Regions from separate parts of the Vibrio sp. SCSIO 43136 genome, predicted to be linked through region 2. Evidence: predicted binding sites of a transcription regulator. Region 2 holds the regulator's gene; the other holds the start of a gene.

Region 1 (10,300 bases), 550 kb from region 2:
CTTCTGGTAGATAAACTGCATTAAGCTGCGGTAAGCGATACGGCTCATCTACAACAAATTGAAACCCAAGCTCAAGCAAGCCTTGTTTAAGTGTTTGATGCATTGCTTGATGGCGTTGCCAAGCGTTCTCTAAACCTTCGGTTTTAAGTTGCAACAAGGCTTCATGTAACGCATACAGACTGTTTACTGGTGCTGTATGGTGGTAACTGCGTTTACCTTCTCCACTCCAATAGCCCAGCACCAAGCTCTGGTCGAGGAACCAGCTCTGAACTAACGTCTTTCGTGACTGAATTTTCTCCACCGCTTTGGCTGAGAACGTTAGTGGGGCGAGCCCCGGAACGCAGGACAAACACTTCTGACTACCAGAATAAACAGCATCCAAACCCCACTCATCAACTTTAAGCGGCACACCACCTAAAGACGTCACCGTATCAACGATGGTCAAAGCTTCATATTGCTGAGCAACTTGTGCTAATTGCTGAGCATCTGACAGCGCCCCTGTAGAAGTCTCAGCGTGAACAAATGCCAGCACCTTAGCATCAGGGTGATCCGCAAAGGCTTGCTCAACTTTATCGAGGGAAACAGGTGCTCCCCACTCATCGTCAATAACGATCGCTTCACCGCCACAGCGAAGCACATTTTCACGCATGCGCTCACCGAACACACCATTGCGACAAACAATCACCTTATCGCCCGGTTCAACAAGATTCACAAAGCAGGCTTCCATCCCCGCACTTCCCGGTGCAGACAGCGCGATAGTGAACTCATTTTCAGTTTGAAAAGCATACTTAAGCAGTGACTTAAGCTCATCCATCATTTGAATAAACAGAGGGTCTAGGTGACCTACGGTTGGGCGACTCAGCGCATGCAACACATGAGGGTAAATGTCTGAAGGTCCCGGGCCCATTAAGGTTCGTCTTGGGGGGTTAAAGCTAGTAATCGTCATTGGAGAGCTCTCTTATTGTTAATAGTATGTTTCAGAGTAACTTGATTACTTTTACCGCACAATTGCACTTAGGTCGAGTGAAAGGCTTAAAAAGTGAATTCTAGCTCTAACTACCGATTGACTTTATCGGCTGAAAAACGTTCAATGGTGAGCAGAAGAGGAGCACTACCCAGGTAGAGCAATAGCGGCGTCACGAGCTGATGTTGTTGCTTAAGGGGGAGTAGTGCCGAGGCAAGTTTTCGTCGTGAAGCTAACTTGTCGGTTGTTTAGGCTGAATCCTAACAACTGTCGCCTTATGCGGAGAACTTCTAAGAGTCATAGATATCTATTGTCGTAAAAACAATAACTAAAGATCACTTCTCTTACCTTTCTCTCTCTTCACATCGGATGTTGGATGACAACTACTTTTGTCATCGATTGTTATTTTAGGAATTTTTGGGAGATCCCATCGTGAGTCGTTTTAATGTCGCCAAGTTTGGTGGTACCAGTGTCGCTGATTTTGACGCTATGAGCCGTTGTGCCGCTATTATCGAAGCCAATCCACTAACCCGTCTAATTGTAAGTAGTGCATGTTCTGGTGTAACCAATATATTGGTTGAACTCGCTAATGGTGAAGCGGATAGCGATCGCCGCCATGAGCTGCTTGCTCAGCTGGCTGAAATCCATAATCGAGTTCTTTCTCGTCTTGAGGATGCTAAAGAGACTGCCAGCCAAGTTAAGCAGATCCTCGACACGGTAGCGACAGTTGCTGAAGCCGCGTCGTTTCAAACCAGTGACAAACTCACCGATCATTTGGTTGCTTGTGGGGAGCTGATGTCGACCTATATTCTTGCGCAGATCCTACGTGAACGTGGAGTCGCAGCAACTCGCTTCGACATCCGAGAGGTATTAAGAACCGATGGAACCTTTGGTTCGGCAGAGCCACAGCTTGAAGAAATCTCTAAGCTCGCTGAAGAAAAGCTAGTACCACTATGCGAAGAGCAGGTCGTGGTTACCCAAGGCTTTATTGGTAGTGATGCTGATGGTAATACTACCACTTTAGGTCGAGGTGGCAGTGACTATAGTGCGGCACTGATTGCCGAAGCGGTGAAAGCAAGCGGCCTTGAGATATGGACGGATGTACCAGGAATTTACACCACCGATCCACGAGTGGCGCCTAAGGCCACGCCTATCCCAGAAATCAGCTTTAGTGAAGCGTCTGAAATGGCAAACTTTGGTGCTAAGATCCTGCATCCATCGACTTTGATGCCAGCACTTCGCCACCAAATCCCTGTTTTTGTCGGCTCTTCCAAAGCCCCAGAACAAGGTGGAACTTGGATCCGCCAGGAAGTGGAAACTGCTCCGCTGTTTAGAGCACTGGCGCTGCGTGGCAATCAAACCATGGTTACTTTGCGCAGCCTAAACATGTTCCATGCCTACGGTTTCTTAGCTGAGGCATTTAAGATCCTAGCCAAGCATAAAGTCTCTGTTGACCTCATCACCACCTCTGAAGTGAGTGTGTCGCTGACATTGGATCAAACCAATACTGCTGGAGGCCCACCTCAATTGCCAGAAGGTGCTCGTGAAGAGCTAGAGCAAATGTGCAGTGTTGAAGTAGAACATGGCTTGAGCCTTGTTGCGCTGATCGGTAACAACATGAGCAATAGCCGTGGTTATGCTAAGCAAGTATTCAGTACCCTTGAAGACGTCAACTTGCGCATGATCTGCTACGGTGCAAGCCAACATAACCTTTGCTTCCTGATGCATGAATCCGAAGCCAAAGGAGCAGTTCAAGCACTGCACCAGGAACTGTTTGAGTAATCGATTTAAAAAAACAAAAAAGCGAGCCATTCAAGCTCGCTTTTTTTATTCGCCACCGACTAATTCATATTAGGCGCTAACCACTTCTCAACATCTTGTTCAGACCAACCTTTACGCTGGGCGTAATCGTCTGCCTGATCTTGCTGGATCTGAGCGATCGCAAAATAACGAGAATCTGGATGAGAGAAGTACCAACCAGAGACTGATGCTCCCGGCCACATTGCATAACTTGATGTCAGCGACATCTCAATCGACTCTTCGACTTGCAACATTTCCCAGAGGGTACCTTTTTCAGTATGCTCTGGACAAGCTGGGTACCCTGGCGCTGGACGAATACCTTGATACTTTTCACGGATAAGGTCATCGTTAGACAAGTCTTCATCGGCAGAGTAACCCCAGATTTCCTTACGTACTTTCTCATGCAAGTATTCTGCAAAAGCTTCTGCCAAGCGATCCGCTACCGCTTGAACCATAATGGCGTTGTAGTCGTCACCTTGCGCTTTATACTCATCGGCGAGCTCTCGCTCACCGACACCGCCAGTCACTGCAAAAGCACCAATCCAATCTTTCTTGCCACTAGATTTAGGCGCAACATAGTCTGACAGACAGTAGTTAAAACCTTTTGGTTTTTCCGTCTGCTGACGAAGGTTATGCAACACATGAGCGACTTCAGTGCGGCTTTCATCGGTATAAACTTCGATATCATCACCAACACTCGCAGCAGGGAAAAGCGCACACATACCACGAGCTTCCAGTAGGCCTTCTCGCTCGATACGATCGAGCCAGTCGTTGGCATCCTTAAATAGCCGCTGAGCTTCTTCACCAACGACTTCATGCTTAAGAATGGTTGGGTATTTACCAACCAAAGACCAAGTCATAAAGAATGGTGTCCAGTCGATATACTTGCGAAGTACCGATACATCAAATTGCTTGAATACATGCACACCCGGCTTAGCTGGAACTGGCGGTGTATATTCATTCCAATCGATCGCAACTCGGTTTTCACGAGCTTTATCTAAACTTACAGGTTTAGTGCGAGGCTTCTTGCGAGCGTGTTGATCACGAACTCGTTCATAATCCCTATCCAAATTCTCGACAAACTTAGGTTTGAGTTCATCAGAAAGCAAGGAAGTACATACCCCTACTGCTCGGGAAGCGTTGTTCACATAAACTACCGGCTGGTTATAGTTTTGCTCAATCTTCACTGCGGTGTGTGCTTTTGAGGTCGTAGCACCACCAATCAGTAGCGGCAAGTCAAAGCCCTGTCGTTCCATCTCTTTGGCCACATGTACCATTTCATCCAGTGATGGAGTGATCAAACCAGATAAGCCGATGATATCGACGTTCTCTTCCTTGGCCACCTTAAGGATTTTTTCACATGGAACCATCACCCCAAGGTCGATAATTTCGTAGTTATTACACTGCAACACGACGCCGACAATGTTTTTACCGATGTCATGAACATCGCCTTTTACCGTGGCGAGTAAGATTTTACCGTTGGTGCTGCCAGCTTGCTTCATTGCGTTAATGTACGGCTCCAAATGCGCAACCGCCTGCTTCATAACGCGAGCAGATTTTACTACCTGAGGCAGGAACATCTTACCTTCACCAAATAGATCGCCAACCACGTTCATGCCATCCATCAACGGGCCTTCAATGACCTCTAGTGGCTTACTAGCGTTGAGACGGGCTTCTTCGGTATCTTCAACGATAAACTCTGTAATACCTTTCACCAAAGCGTGTTCAAGACGCTTCTCGACTGGCCATTCGCGCCATTCTAGCGCTGAAGCATCATCCGCTTTACCAACAGCGTTCTCACGATACTCTTCAGCAATATCAAGTAGCAGCTCAGTCGCATCATCTCGACGGTTAAGTACCACGTCTTCAACAGCATTACGCAGCTTTTCTGGAACGTTATCATAGATTTCTAGCTGGCCTGCATTTACGATCCCCATATCCATACCATTTTTGAAACAGTGGTATAGGAACACGGCGTGAATCGCTTCGCGAACGTAGTTGTTACCACGGAAAGAGAAAGAAACGTTCGACACACCGCCAGAGATCATCGCATAAGGCAGGTCACGTTTGATATCTGCAACCGCTTCAATAAAATCAACGGCGTAGTTATTGTGCTCATCAATACCCGTTGCTACCGCAAAGATGTTCGGGTCAAAAATGATATCTTCAGGAGGGAAGCCAACTTCATCGACCAAGATATTGTATGCGTTGGTACAAATTTCCAGTTTACGCTGACGCGTTTCGGCCTGACCTACTTCATCGAACGCCATGACAATCACTGCTGCACCGTAGCGACGGATCAGCTTAGCTTGCTCAACAAATTTCTCTTTACCTTCTTTTAGTGAGATAGAGTTAACAATGCCCTTACCTTGAATACATTTAAGGCCAGCTTCTATCACTTCCCACTTGGAAGAGTCGACCATAATTGGCACTTTCGAAATCTCAGGTTCAGAAGCACATAGATTCAAGAAGCGCACCATACACGCCTCGGCATCTAGCATGCCCTCATCCATGTTGATATCGATAATTTGAGCACCATTTTCAACTTGCTGGCGAGCGACTTCCAGCGCCTCGTCGTATGCCTCTTCTTTGATTAAACGCTTGAAGCGAGCAGAACCCGTAACGTTGGTACGCTCACCTACGTTCACAAACAGAGTATCTTTCTCGATAGTCAATGGCTCTAGTCCAGACAAGCGACAAGAAGGGGTGAATTTTGGTAATGGTCTAGGAGTAATGCCTTCTACGGCCAACGCCATATGGCGAATATGCTCAGGTGTAGTACCACAACATCCACCAACGAGGTTAAGAAACCCAGAGCGTGCCCATTCACCTATATGCTCTGCCATATCTTCTGGTGATAGGTCATATTCGCCAAACGCATTCGGGAGGCCAGCATTGGGGTGAGTAGAAACATTGGTTTCAGATATACGTGAAAGCTCTTCTACGTATTGTCGCAGCTCATCAGGGCCCAAAGCACAGTTCAATCCAAACGACAGTGGACGGACGTGACGCATCGCATTATAAAAAGCTTCGGTGGTCTGTCCTGAAAGAGTACGACCAGAAGCATCAGTGATAGTGCCAGAGATCATTACAGGCAACTCGATGCCCATCTCTTCAAATACAGATTCGACAGCAAATGAACATGCTTTAGCATTAAGCGTATCAAAGATGGTTTCAATCAAGATTAAGTCTGAACCGCCTTTAATTAAAGCGCGAGTCGATTCGGAGTATGCTTCCACCAACTCGTCAAAGGTAACGTTGCGATAGCCAGGATCATTAACATCTGGAGAGATTGAACAAGTTCGGTTGGTAGGCCCTAGGACACCTGCGACATAACGAGGACGTTCTGGCGTTTTCGCCGTCCATTCATCCGCAGCGATTCGCGCAAGCTTCGCTGCCTCAAAGTTGATCTCTTCACTTAATGATTCCATGTCGTAGTCAGCCATGGCAATCGTAGTGGCGTTGAAGGTGTTAGTTTCAAGAATATCTGCGCCAGCTTCTAGATACTGGCTATGGATCTCTTTGATCATTTCAGGCTGAGTTAATACAAGTAGGTCATTGTTTCCTTTCAGGTCACAATGCCAATCGGCAAATCGCTCACCACGATAATCTTGCTCTTCCAGCTTATATCCTTGGATCATGGTACCCATACCACCATCAATCAATAAGATACGCTGGGCTAACTGTGCTTCTATTTGTTGTCTTATATTGCTTCCAGCCACACTACAGCCTCATTCCTTTTACGTTTTGTTCATCCTACCACAACAGGTATAGGAATCTAGACGTCTAAATATTCATATCAATAACAAAAAGGCAGCACATATGCTGCCTTCAACATTTCAGCGTAGGATCAATCGTCCACGGTGAATTTATCTGCTGAGAAATGCTCGAGATCATAAGGTGTTTGCTGGTAGACACAGTAGTTCAGCCAGTTCGCAAAGAGCAGGTGGCCATGACTACGCCAGCTGGCAATAGGATCATTATCGGGGTTATTGTTCGGATAGTAGTTGACCGGAATCGCAGGCTCCATCCCTTCCCCTAAATCTCGGGTATATTCGTTATGCAGAGTGTGTGAGTCGTACTCAGGGTGGCCGGTAACAAACACATTACGCTTGTCTTTGGTCGCAGCAAGGTACACTCCAGCGTCATCTGAAGTCGCCAGAATATCCAAATCCGTATGCTCTTGAAGGTACTCTGAAGAGAAATCTGCATAACGAGAGTGTGGTGCGAGGAAGCTATCATCAAACCCACGCAACAGCGCATGAAATGGCTGAAGTGTTTTGTGGAAATACACTCCGGATAGTTTCTCTTTACGAGTTTTCTTAGGCAGGTTGTATAGAAGTTTGAGACCTGCTTGAGCCGCCCAACATACGTAAAGTGTCGATGTTACATGCTCTTTTGCCCAATTCATTATCGTTTGTAGATGCTCCCAGTAGATAACATCTTCAAACTGCACTAGACCGAGTGGTGCTCCTGTAATAATCAAACCATCAAAATTACGCTCTTTGACCGCCTCAAACTGGCGGTAAAAGTTATCTAAATGCTCGGTCGGAGTATTTTTGCTTGGGCGATTATCAATACGTAGCAGTTCAATATCCACTTGCAATGGCGAGTTGGAAAGTAGACGCAGAAATTGAGTCTCCGTTTCAATCTTTTTAGGCATTAAGTTAAGAATTAATACCTTAAGCGGCCGTATTTCCTGAGTCGTTGCACGACTTTCTGGCATGACGAAGATATTCTCCTCACGCAATACATCCAATGCTGGCAACTGATCAGGTACTTTGATCGGCATCCCTCTTTCTCCTTAAAGATTTTAGACGTCTATATGGCTATAGTTATAGCAATTAGTAAGACAGATGTCGAGGGAAAAGGTTGAAGGGTTGAAGGGTTGAAGGGTTGAAGGGTTGAAGGGTTGAAGGGTTGAAGGGTTGAAGGGTTGAAGGGTTGAAGGGTTGAAGGGTTGAAGGGTTGAGCATGATGATTTTTTGGCTGCTTTTGTCAAATGCTATAGGTGGTCTGCTCTTCCCTTTTACCCTTAGTGCCAGCGTCCGTTAGCGAAGCGTTCGCTTACCGATTAAATACAACAAAGCCCCAGCGATCGCTGAGGCTCTTAAACGCAAAAAAGCCTCGTCATTCGACGAGGCTTTCGTATAAGTGGCGGAGTGGACGGGACTCGAACCCGCGACCCCCGGCGTGACAGGCCGGTATTCTAACCAACTGAACTACCACTCCGCACCAAACTTTTATATCCAAAGTCTTACCAATCTAAAATGCTTTGGACTTCAAATTGTTGTTGTAGCGCCGTCAGATTTTGATTTGAGAAGCGCAATGTACGTATGTACATGAGCATCGCAGAATCAAAAGATGCAAGCTACAGCAGCAATTTGTGTTCAAAGCCTGGCGATGTCCTACTCTCACATGGGGAAGCCCCACACTACCATCGGCGCTATTGCGTTTCACTTCTGAGTTCGGCATGGAAATCAGGTGGGTCCACAATGCTATGGTCGCCAAGCAAATTCTGTTATCGGTAAACGACCATCGGCATTCGGCCAACGGGGTCTAGCGATAATAATCTGGAAAGCTGTTCTTTGTTCTCACGCCGTCGGCCCTTAGCCGCTCGCCGTTTACCGTCTCTACACATTCAATTCGTTCTTAGCTTTGAGTCCATCAAAACCCCTTGGGTGTTGTATGGTTAAGCCTCACGGGCAATTAGTACAGGTTAGCTCAACGCCTCACAACGCTTACACACCCTGCCTATCAACGTTCTAGTCTCGAACAACCCTTTAGGACGCTTAAAGCGCCAGGGAAGACTCATCTCAGGGCTCGCTTCCCGCTTAGATGCTTTCAGCGGTTATCGATTCCGAACTTAGCTACCGGGCAATGCCATTGGCATGACAACCCGAACACCAGAGGTTCGTCCACTCCGGTCCTCTCGTACTAGGAGCAGCCCCCTTCAATCTTCCAACGCCCACGGCAGATAGGGACCGAACTGTCTCACGACGTTCTAAACCCAGCTCGCGTACCACTTTAAATGGCGAACAGCCATACCCTTGGGACCGACTTCAGCCCCAGGATGTGATGAGCCGACATCGAGGTGCCAAACACCGCCGTCGATATGAACTCTTGGGCGGTATCAGCCTGTTATCCCCGGAGTACCTTTTATCCGTTGAGCGATGGCCCTTCCATACAGAACCACCGGATCACTATGACCTGCTTTCGCACCTGCTCGAATTGTCATTCTCGCAGTCAAGCGGGCTTATGCCATTGCACTAACCACACGATGTCCAACCGTGTTTAGCCCACCTTCGTGCTCCTCCGTTACTCTTTGGGAGGAGACCGCCCCAGTCAAACTACCCACCAGGCACTGTCCTCAACCCCGATTAGGGGTCAAGTTAGAACATCAACACTACAAGGGTGGTATTTCAAGGACGGCTCCACTTGAACTGGCGCCCAAGTTTCAAAGCCTCCCACCTATCCTACACATGTAGGGTCAATGTTCAGTGCCAAGCTGTAGTAAAGGTTCACGGGGTCTTTCCGTCTAGCCGCGGGTACACTGCATCTTCACAGCGATTTCAATTTCACTGAGTCTCGGGTGGAGACAGCGTGGCCATCATTACGCCATTCGTGCAGGTCGGAACTTACCCGACAAGGAATTTCGCTACCTTAGGACCGTTATAGTTACGGCCGCCGTTTACCGGGGCTTCGATCAAGAGCTTCGACTTACGTCTAACCCCATCAATTAACCTTCCGGCACCGGGCAGGCGTCACACCGTATACGTCATCTTACGATTTTGCACAGTGCTGTGTTTTTAATAAACAGTTGCAGCCACCTGGTATCTGCGACTCTCGTTAGCTCCATCCGCAAGGGACTTCACCCACAAGAGCGTACCTTCTCCCGAAGTTACGGTACCATTTTGCCTAGTTCCTTCACCCGAGTTCTCTCAAGCGCCTTGGTATTCTCTACCCGACCACCTGTGTCGGTTTGGGGTACGATTCCTTACAATCTGAAGCTTAGAGGCTTTTCCTGGAAGCATGGCATCAATGACTTCACATCCGTAGATGCTCGACATCGTATCTCAGCGTTAAGAAGAACCGGATTTACCTAATTCTTCCGCCTACGTACTTGAACCTGGACAACCGTCGCCAGGCCCACCTAGCCTTCTCCGTCCCCCCATCGCAATTGTAAGAAGTACGGGAATATTAACCCGTTTCCCATCGACTACGCCTTTCGGCCTCGCCTTAGGGGTCGACTTACCCTGCCCCGATTAACGTTGGACAGGAACCCTTGGTCTTCCGGCGAGGAGGTTTTTCACCCCCTTTATCGTTACTCATGTCAGCATTCGCACTTCTGATACGTCCAGCAGCCCTTACAGACCACCTTCAACCGCTTACAGAACGCTCCCCTACCCCGCAACATACAAAGTTGCAGCCGCAGCTTCGGTTTACTACTTAGCCCCGTTACATCTTCCGCGCAGGCCGACTCGACCAGTGAGCTATTACGCTTTCTTTAAATGATGGCTGCTTCTAAGCCAACAT
Region 2 (10,300 bases):
GCCGGTTTTTTTTGTCCTCGGCCGCGTCTAACGTAATCTTTATTCGCCACTTTGATTTGCTTAGGTAAAAGGAAAAACGCCTAACATGGTAATCCACAATTAGGCGTTATTGCTAGAGGTTAGATAGCAAATTGGTGATGCTGGTGCCGTTATGCCCTTGGGGGACAGGCACTTTTTCTGACCACCAATTTAGTATCGAGCAATCTAGAACCCGCACGTACATCGCGTCCTTTTAGAATTTCGAGCAGCATCAACATCGCTTGGCGACCAATCTCATAGCGAGGCTGCGAAATGGTTGTCAACGGTGGATCGCAATACTGAGCGAACTGAATGTCATCAAAGCCGACAAAAGAGATCTCTTCAGGTACTTTTTTACCCATTTGCTTGGCTTTTTGAATGGCACCGATAGCCATGACGTCATTGTGGCAAAAGACCGCTGTTGGTGGCTCAGGCAGGGAAAGTAGCTGCGCCGCAGCGGCTTCTCCAGACTCAAAGCTAAAGTCCCCTTCAACCTGATAATCAGGGTTCATGGTAATGCCAGCGCGCCTAAGGGCTTGTTGGTAGCCTTGGTTACGAAAGTGGCAAAGCTGAGTATTTTCTGGCCCTTTGAGTTGGGCGACGTGTCGATGCCCCATTTGGGTCAGATAGTTAACCGCTTCAAATGAAGAGGTCAGGTTATCGATATGAACTGTTGGCAGCTCAAGCTCTGGCGCAAACTCACACCCCATCACCAGTGGTGGTAGGTTCTTTTGTTCAGGCTTACTGACGTCAAATGGTAGTTGGGTCCCTAGCAGTAGCATGCCATCGGCCTGTTTGGTAAACACCAGATTGACTAAGGAGCTTTCACGCTTTTCTTGTTGTCCGCTGTTACCGAGCAGAACGAGATAGCCGTGTTCGACAGCGGCATCTTCAATCCCTCGGATGATTTCGCTGAAGTAAGAGTCACAAATATCTGGAACGATAGTAACAATCGTTTTAGATTCGTTGCGACGCAAATTACGTGCTAATGAGTTAGGTGCGTAGCCCGCTTCAAGTACCGCATCTTCAACGCGTTTGCGAGTTGAAGATGAGACTTTCTCAGGGTTCATTAACGCCCGAGATACGGTAGCCGTGGATACGCCAGCAAGCTGGGCAACATCCTTCATTGTCGCCATAGATTTTCCTCATGGTTCTGCATGGCTTAGTCATAATACGGCGAACTGACTAAGCAGAAATTTGATACAAGATCCCTGCCTGTAAACTTTGGCAAAGTTATAATAGTTATTGTGACTTTTGTTAGTAACTTTAAATTAAAAGCTTGTATATCTTGGCTATTTTATGTTCAAAAAGCGATGGGATTTACGGCGAGATTAACAAAAATTACATCTGAAACGTGACCATTCTCACATCAAACGCAATCGTTTGGCAAATCTAAGCGGTTTAGCTCATGTCCTGAGGTTCGATATCCAGAGTCCAGCGTACTTTTTTGGCATCGGGCAGCAGGTCGATGACAGTTTTGGCGCTATAGAGGATTTTTTGCATTTGTGGGCGACTCGGCACTTGCAGCAAGAGTTGCCAACGAAACTTTCCTGCTCGTCGAGCAAGAGGTGCCGGCATTGGGCCCAGCACTAGGCAATAGTGGTCAAATAGTGGATGGGCTTCGAGTGTTTGCCTGAGTTGCTGCATAAAGCGCTCTACAATGGCGTTGTTGTTCGCCTCTGCACGAAATAGGGTGACGAAACTGAACGGCGGTAGCTGGGCGGCGCGGCGCTCCATTAATGCGGCGTCAGCAAAATGGTCGTAGTCTTTGTGCAATAGTGCTTGCAGCAAACTGTGCTCAGGGTGGTGTGATTGCAAGATCACTTCTCCCGGTTTACTCGCTCGACCCGCTCGACCCGCAACTTGGGTGAACAGTTGGGCAAGCCGCTCTGATGCTCGAAAATCGCTGCTATATAGTGATCCATCAACGTCCAGCAGGCCAACGAGAGTGACGTCTGGAAAGTGGTGACCTTTGGCGAGCATTTGGGTACCGATTAAAATTTGGTATTCATTGTTACGAATTGCACTGAGCGCACTCTCCAAGCTGCCTTTGCGGCGGGTGCTATCACGATCGATGCGGATGGTCTTAAACTCAGGAAACAGCTGGGCTAGGTAGCCCTCTAATTGCTCGGTACCCACACCGACCGATACCAATTGATGCGAGCCACACTGCTTGCAGCTATGAACGACAGGGCGTTGTGAGCCACAGTGGTGGCAGCGCATGTCTCGGGTGTTGTTATGATAGGTGTAATACGCATCGCAGCGTTGGCACTCTGCCGTCCAGCCACAGTCATGGCACATCAGTGCAGGAGAGTAGCCTCGGCGGTTGAGAAACAGCATCACTTGGTTGCCCGCATTCAAGTGGCGGCGCATTTCGGCGATTAACGCAGCTGACAATCCACTTTCTAAGTATTGGCCCTTGATGTCGACCACTTTATTGGTTGTCGGGCGTGCATTGCCCGCTCTCGCCGTTAAGCGCAAGTGGTGATATTTACCACTACGGGCATTGTACAAGGTTTCTAGTGCTGGGGTAGCAGAACCTAAGACGACGGGGATACCTTCTTTATGGGCTCGCATGATGGCCACATCTCGAGCGTGATAGCGAAGACTGTCTTGTTGTTTATAAGAGCTATCGTGCTCTTCATCGACGATGATAATGCCTAGCTTGGTAAACGGGGTCAGCAGTGCTGAGCGGGTACCAATGACTATGCCTGCGTGTTTGTCTTTCGCAGCAAGCCAAGCATTGAGTCGTTCGGTGTCATTGAGCCCTGAATGAACCACTTCAATGGGCACGTCAAAGCGTTGGCGAAAGCGGTTGATGGTCTGTGGAGTTAGGCCAATTTCAGGCACCAAAACTAAAGCCTGCTCTCCACGCTCGAGCACAGGCTTTATCATGTTGAGGTAGACTTCGGTTTTTCCCGACCCAGTGACGCCTTGCAGCAAAAAGCAGCCGTAGCCAGGCTGGCTGTTGACGGCAGCAATGGCGACACATTGTTCTTGATTGAGCTTGGGTTTGTCGACGTTCGCTTCAATATTTGTAGGCCAAGGTTTGGCGATGGGCATTTGCACTAACTCTTGTGCCCAACCATTTTCTTTGATGCGTTTTAGCACACTGCTTGTGACGTCATTTTCGTTCAATAACTCACGGCTAACTGGGCCACTTTGCAGTAAGTGCATGGCGCGAGCCTGCTTTACTGCATTACTGGCAAAGCCTTGCATGAGTTTATTCTTGCCAGCCTCGGTCATTTGCCATTGAACTTGCGGCGCAAGTTCAGCGGGTTTGCCTTTGCGCAATAAGGTTGGCATCGCATTGGCAAGCGTATCGCCCAGCGGGTATTGATAGAATTGGCTGCACCAGTTGAGTAAATCGTAGAGGTCCGATGGCCATAACGGTTTGTCATCAATGACGGTTTTGAGTGGTTTGAGTTTCTCAATCGCAAATTCAGACTTATGGCTAAACCCAGTCACTATACCCACTAGAGTCTTTGGCCCGAATGGCACACTCACACGGCCACCAACCACAGGGTGTTGCCCTTGACTCACCAGGTAATCAAAGCGTTTATCCAAAGGAACGGGTAGGGCAACTTGAGCGATGGTCAAAGACATAACAGCCGTTAGATAGAATCGAAAGTGGCGCTATTGTAGCAATGAAAATGAAGGAATCGAAACCGGCACCAATTGTCTAAGACAATTGCTTAAAAAAAAGCCGAAAATTTAGCGAAACTGGTTGATCCTACGCCAACGATTCTTTAATATACGCGGCCTTAATCGACGTAACATCTACGTCTTTTGTAAACTACGTGTGGTGTCCGGCTTAGAATCGGATAGCGACACGGCCTAATTGAGGTTATCCCTATGAAAACTGGTATCCACCCAGAATACAAAGCTGTAAAAGCAACTTGTTCTTGCGGCAACACTTTTGAGTTCAACTCAACTCTTGCTAAAGAAAGCATCCACCTAGATGTATGTGACAAGTGTCACCCATTCTACACTGGTAAGCAACGTATCGTTGATACAGGCGGCCGTGTTGATCGCTTCAACAAGCGTTTCGGTGCTCTATCAAGCAAGAAGTAATTCTGACCGAATTCGAGAAAAAGGACGCTACGGCGTCCTTTTTTTATACCTAAAATTCCTGCACATAGTTTGAATCTAGCCCAAACTTTACCAATCAGAATGTTTTATCAATCACAACTCAATGTTATGGTTATTGACTTCTTAATAGGCATTCAAAGCGAACTTAAATAAAATAGCGAGCCTGTTAACTTTTTTGTAACTTCAGCTTTAGGAATCTCCCCACCATGTCAGACGACAATCAGCAAAATGACTTTCGCCAACAAGCGCTTGATTACCATGCATTCCCTACCGCAGGTAAGATCGGTGTGGCACTCACCAAACCTGCCGACACGGTAGAAGATCTTGCGCTCGCATACAGCCCAGGTGTGGCTGAGCCCGTACGTGAAATCGCTCAAAATGCTGATAACGTCTACAAATACACCGCTAAAGGCAACATGGTGGCAGTGATCTCTAACGGTACTGCGATTCTTGGTTTGGGTAACCTTGGTCCGTTGGCGTCAAAGCCAGTAATGGAAGGTAAGTCGCTGCTGTTTAAGCGCTTTGCTGGCCTAGACTCCATTGATATTGAAGTGAAGCATCGCACCATTGATGAGTTTGTTGATACGGTGGCTAACATTGCAGATACCTTTGGTGGAATTAACCTAGAAGATATTAAAGCACCGGACTGTTTTGAAATTGAGCAGCGTCTTATCGAGCGCTGTGACGTGCCTGTGTTCCATGATGATCAGCATGGTACGGCGATCGTAACGGCTGCGGGCATGCTTAATGCGATTGAGCTGCAAGGCAAGAAGCTAGAAGAAGCAACCATTGTTTGTTTGGGTGCGGGCGCAGCGGCGGTAGCATGTATGGAGCTGTTGATTAAATGTGGCGCTCAGCGTGAGAAAATCTACATGCTGGATCGCAAAGGCGTGATCCACACTCGTCGTGATGACTTGAACGAATATAAGAAGCTGTTTGCCAACAACACCGACAAGCGCACACTAGAAGATGTGATTGAAGGGGCTGATCTGTTCTTAGGGGTATCAGGTCCAAATCTGCTTGCGCCAGAAGCACTGACCTTGATGGCAGATAAGCCAGTGGTATTTGCGTGTTCAAACCCAGATCCAGAAATCAAACCTGAGTTAGCGCATGAAGTGCGTAGCGATTTGATCATGGGTACAGGCCGTTCGGATTACCCGAATCAGGTGAATAACGTTATCTGTTTCCCATTTATCTTCCGTGGCGCACTGGATGTTCGCGCTAGCGAAATCAACGATGAGATGAAGCTTGCCGCCGTTGAAGCGATTCGCCAGCTGGCTAAAGAGCCAGTGCCTGCGGAAGTACTAACGGCTGCGGGCGTGGATAGCCTTGAGTTTGGTTCGGGTTACATCATTCCAAAACCGATGGACCCACGTCTGCTCCCTCGAGTGGCTAAAGCGGTTGCTCAAGCGGCCATTGACTCAGGTGTGGCGCGCATCGACATGCCAGAAAATTACATGGCGTAAAATCCGCTGGAATAAAAAACGGGGTGCTCATTGAGCACCCCGTTTTTTATTGGTTCTACTGACGTCTTACTCTTCGTCAAACGCTTCAAATTCGATACCCATTTCTGTCATCAGCGCTTTGGCTTCAGCAGGGATCTCATCTGGGCGGTCTTTACGCAAGTCTTCATCGGTTGGCAGTGGCTGGCCTGTGTAGGCATGTAAGAAAGCTTCACATAGAAGTTCACTGTTAGTTGCGTGACGCAGATTGTTTATCTGACGACGAGTGCGCTCATCGGTTAATACCTTCAACACTTTAAGTGGAATAGATACAGTGATTTTCTTTACTTGTTCGCTCTTTTTACCATGCTCGGCGTAAGGGCTAATATATTCGCCGTTCCAGTCTGCCATTGCGCACCTTTAATTATGCTTTTGTCATCAGTGGGATATTGAGTGAATCTATGCAGCCCCTCAATATCTGAATAAGGATAGATTTTAGCGACTTTTACCGCCATAAGCAAAGACATATAGACGTCTAGAAGTGTTGACGTCCTAAACTGTGATCGGTAGAGTATTGTGTAGCGCTAACAAAAGCGAAAAGTAAGACACCGAATGTTGTCTGATACCAATAGTGGTATAACAGATAGCATGCTATTTGGAAAGGAAGACCAGCCCCATGAGTGATCGCAAGCCAGCTACCATTGCTGTACGTACAGGTATTGAAGAAGATAGTCAGTATCACGCCGTTGTTCCACCTATTTACCTATCGACCAACTATGGCTTCCCTTCTTTTGGAGAAGTGCCAAAGTTCGATTACACCCGTTCAGGAAACCCAAATCGCAACCAATTAGAAACGGCCCTTGCTGAGCTAGAATCAGGTGCGGGTGCGGTGATAACCAACACGGGTACAGCGGCGATTAACCTGTGGGTGACCAGTTTACTTGGCCCTGATGACTTAATTATTGCACCGCACGACTGTTATGGCGGTACCTATCGCCTGTTTAATACTCGAGCCCTTAAAGGGGATTTTAAAGTTGAGTTTGTCGATCAGTCGGACAGTGAAGCCTTAGATGCTGCGCTTAGCAAAAAACCGAAACTGGTGTTGCTAGAAACACCATCCAACCCATTGGTGCGCGTGGTAGACATCGCTCAAGTGTGTGAAAAAGCTCGTCAAGTGGGCGCACTGGTAGCGGTGGATAATACTTTCCTTACTCCGGTTTACCAAAAGCCGCTCACTCTCGGCGCTGATTTTGTTATTCATTCCACCACCAAGTTTATCAACGGTCACTCAGATGTGATTGGTGGTGTATTGATCTGTAAAGACGAAAAACACGTTGAAGAAATGGCTTGGTGGGGCAACTGTCTGGGGGCAACGGGCACTCCGTTTGATAGTTACATGACTTTGCGCGGCCTACGCACTTTGAGCGCTCGTATGAGGCAGCATGAAGAAAGCTCTGCCAAAATCCTGACTTACCTTCAATCTCAATCCTTGGTGGGTACACTTTATCATCCAAGTCTGCCTGAGCACCCTGGGCATGACATTGCTAAGAAGCAGCAGAAAGGTTTTGGCTCGATGCTGAGCTTTGAATTTGCAGGCAGCCAAGAGAAGTTGGAGCACTTTGTCAGTGAATTGCAGTTATTCTCTTTAGCGGAGTCTCTAGGTGGCGTTGAAAGTTTGATTTGTCACCCAAGCTCAATGACTCACCGAGCGATGAGCGATGAAGCACAGCTGGAAGCGGGCATTACGACTAAGTTGCTGCGCCTTTCAGTGGGTCTTGAAGATGAAGAAGACCTAATCGCTGATCTTGAGCAAGCCTTTGCAAAAGCCAAGGAGTTTGGCAATGACTAATTCACGACAGCTGCACAAATTTGGTGGCAGCAGTTTAGCCGACCCAGACTGTTATAAACGTGTGGTTGGGATCTTAAAAGAATACTCGCAAGTTGACGATATCGTCGTGGTTTCTGCCGCTGGCAGCACCACCAACCAGCTACTCGCTTGGCTGGGGGCGCTGGACAAAGATGGTCGAGTGGCTCACGAGCACTTACAAAACTTGCGTCAGTTTCAAACCTCGCTGGTGGAAGATCTGCTCGATGAAGCTTATGCCACTCCACTGCTTGAACAGCTAAATCAAGAGTTTGCTGCATTAGGTGAGTTGGGTGCACCGCTGAGTGCCACCCAAAAATCGGCAGCACTTGGTCATGGTGAAGTATGGTCTGCTCGTTTGCTAGCAGCACTACTTAGCCAAAGTGAGATGGAGTCAGTTTGGTTAGACTCTCGCGATTTTCTCCGTGCGGATTTAGGTGCGCAACCAGAAGTGGACCGAGCACGCTCTTGGCCGCTTATGAAGTCGGTGTTAGCACAGCATTCTCATTGCCGTTTAGTCATTACAGGTTTTATGGCTCGCAACCAAGCCGGTGAAACCGTGCTGCTTGGCCGTAATGGTTCGGATTACTCTGCGACTGTGATTGGTGCGCTATCTGAGTCGAGCCGAGTGACGATTTGGAGTGATGTGGCGGGGGTGTTTAGTTCCGACCCGCGTAAAGTAGAAGATGCTTGCTTGTTGCCGTTACTGCGATTGGATGAAGCGAGCGAACTTGCGCGCTTAGCTGCACCTGTCCTGCATAGCCGTACATTGCAGCCAGTGGCACAGAGTGCCATGGATTTACATCTTCGTTGTAGCTATCAGCCTGAATGTGGCTCCACCCGCATTGAGCGTGTGTTGGCCTCTGGTCGCGGTGCAAAAATTGTTACTTCATTAGATGAAGTGCTGTTGTTAGAGGTCGCATTTGCTCATGGCCACGATTTTGAACGTCAGCACAAAGAGGTGCTTAATGCCCTAACGCGTGCACAATTGCAGCCTTTGGCTCACGAGGTGCAGCAAGATAAAACCAAGCTGCTGTTAGCCTATACCGCCGAAGTTTCTGGCGAAGCCCTGAGTTATTTACAAGACTTGAGTGTTGAAGGTGAGCTGCGTTTACGTGAAGGCTTCTCATTGATTGCTGCCGTGGGAGCTGGGGTGACTGCCAACCCAAATCACTGTTATGGCTTCTATCAGCAATTGAAAAATGCGCCAGTGAAGTTCATCAGTGAAGCCGAATCTGGCCTGAGCTTGGTAGCAATTTTGCGCAAAGTGGATACCGAACCTCTATTGCGAGGCGTGCATGATCAATTGTTCCAAGCGCAAAAGCGTGTGGCGATTGCTCTATGTGGTAAAGGTAATATCGGCTCTGCGTGGCTTGACCTCTATGCAGAGCAGAAGAGTGAGCTGGCTAAACGTCATGGCATGAGCTTTGATTTAGTTGCTGTAGTAGATAGCCAAACCTGCTGGATGGATTTTAACGGTATTGATGCTGCCGAAGTCAACAGTCGTTACGACGATGAAGCGACCGAACACAACGGGCGCGATTGGCTTGAACAACTTGCTCATCAGACCAAGTATGATGAAGTGATCGTGCTGGATGTCACAGCAAGTCAAAAGTTGGCCGAGCAGTACCCTGAAATTGCTGAACACGGTTTGCATCTTATCTCGGCGAACAAAGTGGCGGGCTCAGCTTCTACTGCATTCTACCACCAAGTGCTCGATGCGTTCGCTAAGACTGGTCGTCATTGGTTGTACAACGCCACTGTAGGTGCAGGGCTTCCGATCAACCACTCGGTACGTGACCTACGTGAAAGTGGTGATGAGATTATCGCGTTGTCTGGGATTTTCTCTGGCACCTTGTCGTGGCTGTTCCAGCAGTACGATGGCAGTGTGCCGTTCAGTGATCTGGTTGATCTTGCTTGGCAACAAGGCTTAACCGAGCCTGATCCGCGTGCCGACTTAGATGGCTCTGACGTGATGCGCAAGCTGGTGATTTTGGCTCGTGAGTCGGGTTTTGATATCGAGCCTGAGCAGGTCAAGGTTGAGTCGTTGGTACCAGAAAGCTTGCAACAGGTATCGCTTGATGACTTTCTTGATAAGGCGCAAGAGCTCAGTGATGAGCTTGCCGAACGATTGGAGAAAGCTCAGCGTGAAGAGAAGGTGCTGCGTTACGTCGCCCGCTTAGAGCGTGACGGTAAAGCGACTGTCGGCGTAGAAGCGCTAAGCAAAGAGCACGCACTAGCCAACCTGTTGCCATGTGACAATATCTTTGCCCTTGAAAGTAAGTGGTACAAAGATAACCCGTTGGTGATTCGAGGTCCAGGTGCGGGTCGCGAAGTGACCGCAGGGGCACTGCAATCCGATCTTAACCGATTGGCTGGGCTGCTATAAATCGGTGTTGAAATGTCTTCACTCTCATTATGAATAATTTTCATGATGGGAGTGTTGACTTAATTCCTGATTCAAGTCACATTATGGACATATAGACGTCTAAACGTCATAACGGAATATGAAACACGACGCTGCACCGCGTCAGCAGGGAGAAGCTGTAATGGGCTACACACACGCAAGTCATCTAGACGCATTAAATCAAAACATCGCTGAGTTATCAGACGATATCAATGTTTCCTTTGAATTCTTCCCGCCAAGTTCTGAAAAGATGGAAGAGACCCTTTGGAATTCGGTGCACCGTCTTAAAACCCTGAAACCTAAATTTGTCTCGGTAACTTATGGGGCAAACTCAGGGGAACGTGATCGCACCCACTCAATCATCAAAGAGATCAAAAGCCAAACTGGCTTGGTTGCAGCGCCACACCTAACTTGTATCGATGCATCTCGTGAGGAGCTGGTGGATATCGCAGAAGATTATTGGGCTAACGGTATTGA

Evidence for each region. The regulator MetJ, encoded in region 2, represses methionine synthesis genes. The targets are predictions, from matches to a motif close to TTAGACNTNTANANGTCTAA.
Region 1: metA (homoserine O-acetyltransferase MetA) is a predicted target of MetJ. The motif match lies at 7,578-7,597, and genes of this name have one in related genera.

What each region holds. Positions count from the first base shown of each region.
Region 1 covers NZ_CP071848.1:2,836,480-2,846,779, forward strand. The annotation lists gene J4N39_RS13295 (pyridoxal-phosphate-dependent aminotransferase family protein) at 1-946, opposite strand, end outside; lysine riboswitch at 1,094-1,262, shown strand; gene lysC (lysine-sensitive aspartokinase 3) at 1,397-2,746, shown strand; gene metH (methionine synthase) at 2,806-6,486, opposite strand; gene metA (homoserine O-acetyltransferase MetA) at 6,615-7,556, opposite strand; tRNA gene J4N39_RS13315 (tRNA-Asp) at 7,920-7,996, opposite strand; rRNA gene rrf (5S ribosomal RNA) at 8,160-8,276, opposite strand; rRNA gene J4N39_RS13325 (23S ribosomal RNA) at 8,453-10,300, opposite strand, start outside.
Region 2 covers NZ_CP071848.1:222,498-232,797, forward strand. The annotation lists gene J4N39_RS01090 (SPOR domain-containing protein) at 1-50, opposite strand, end outside; gene cytR (DNA-binding transcriptional regulator CytR) at 150-1,154, opposite strand; gene priA (primosomal protein N') at 1,420-3,624, opposite strand; gene rpmE (50S ribosomal protein L31) at 3,874-4,092, shown strand; gene J4N39_RS01110 (malic enzyme-like NAD(P)-binding protein) at 4,317-5,576, shown strand; gene metJ (met regulon transcriptional regulator MetJ) at 5,643-5,963, opposite strand; gene J4N39_RS01120 (O-succinylhomoserine (thiol)-lyase) at 6,229-7,401, shown strand; gene J4N39_RS01125 (bifunctional aspartate kinase/homoserine dehydrogenase II) at 7,394-9,805, shown strand; gene metF (methylenetetrahydrofolate reductase) at 9,966-10,300, shown strand, end outside.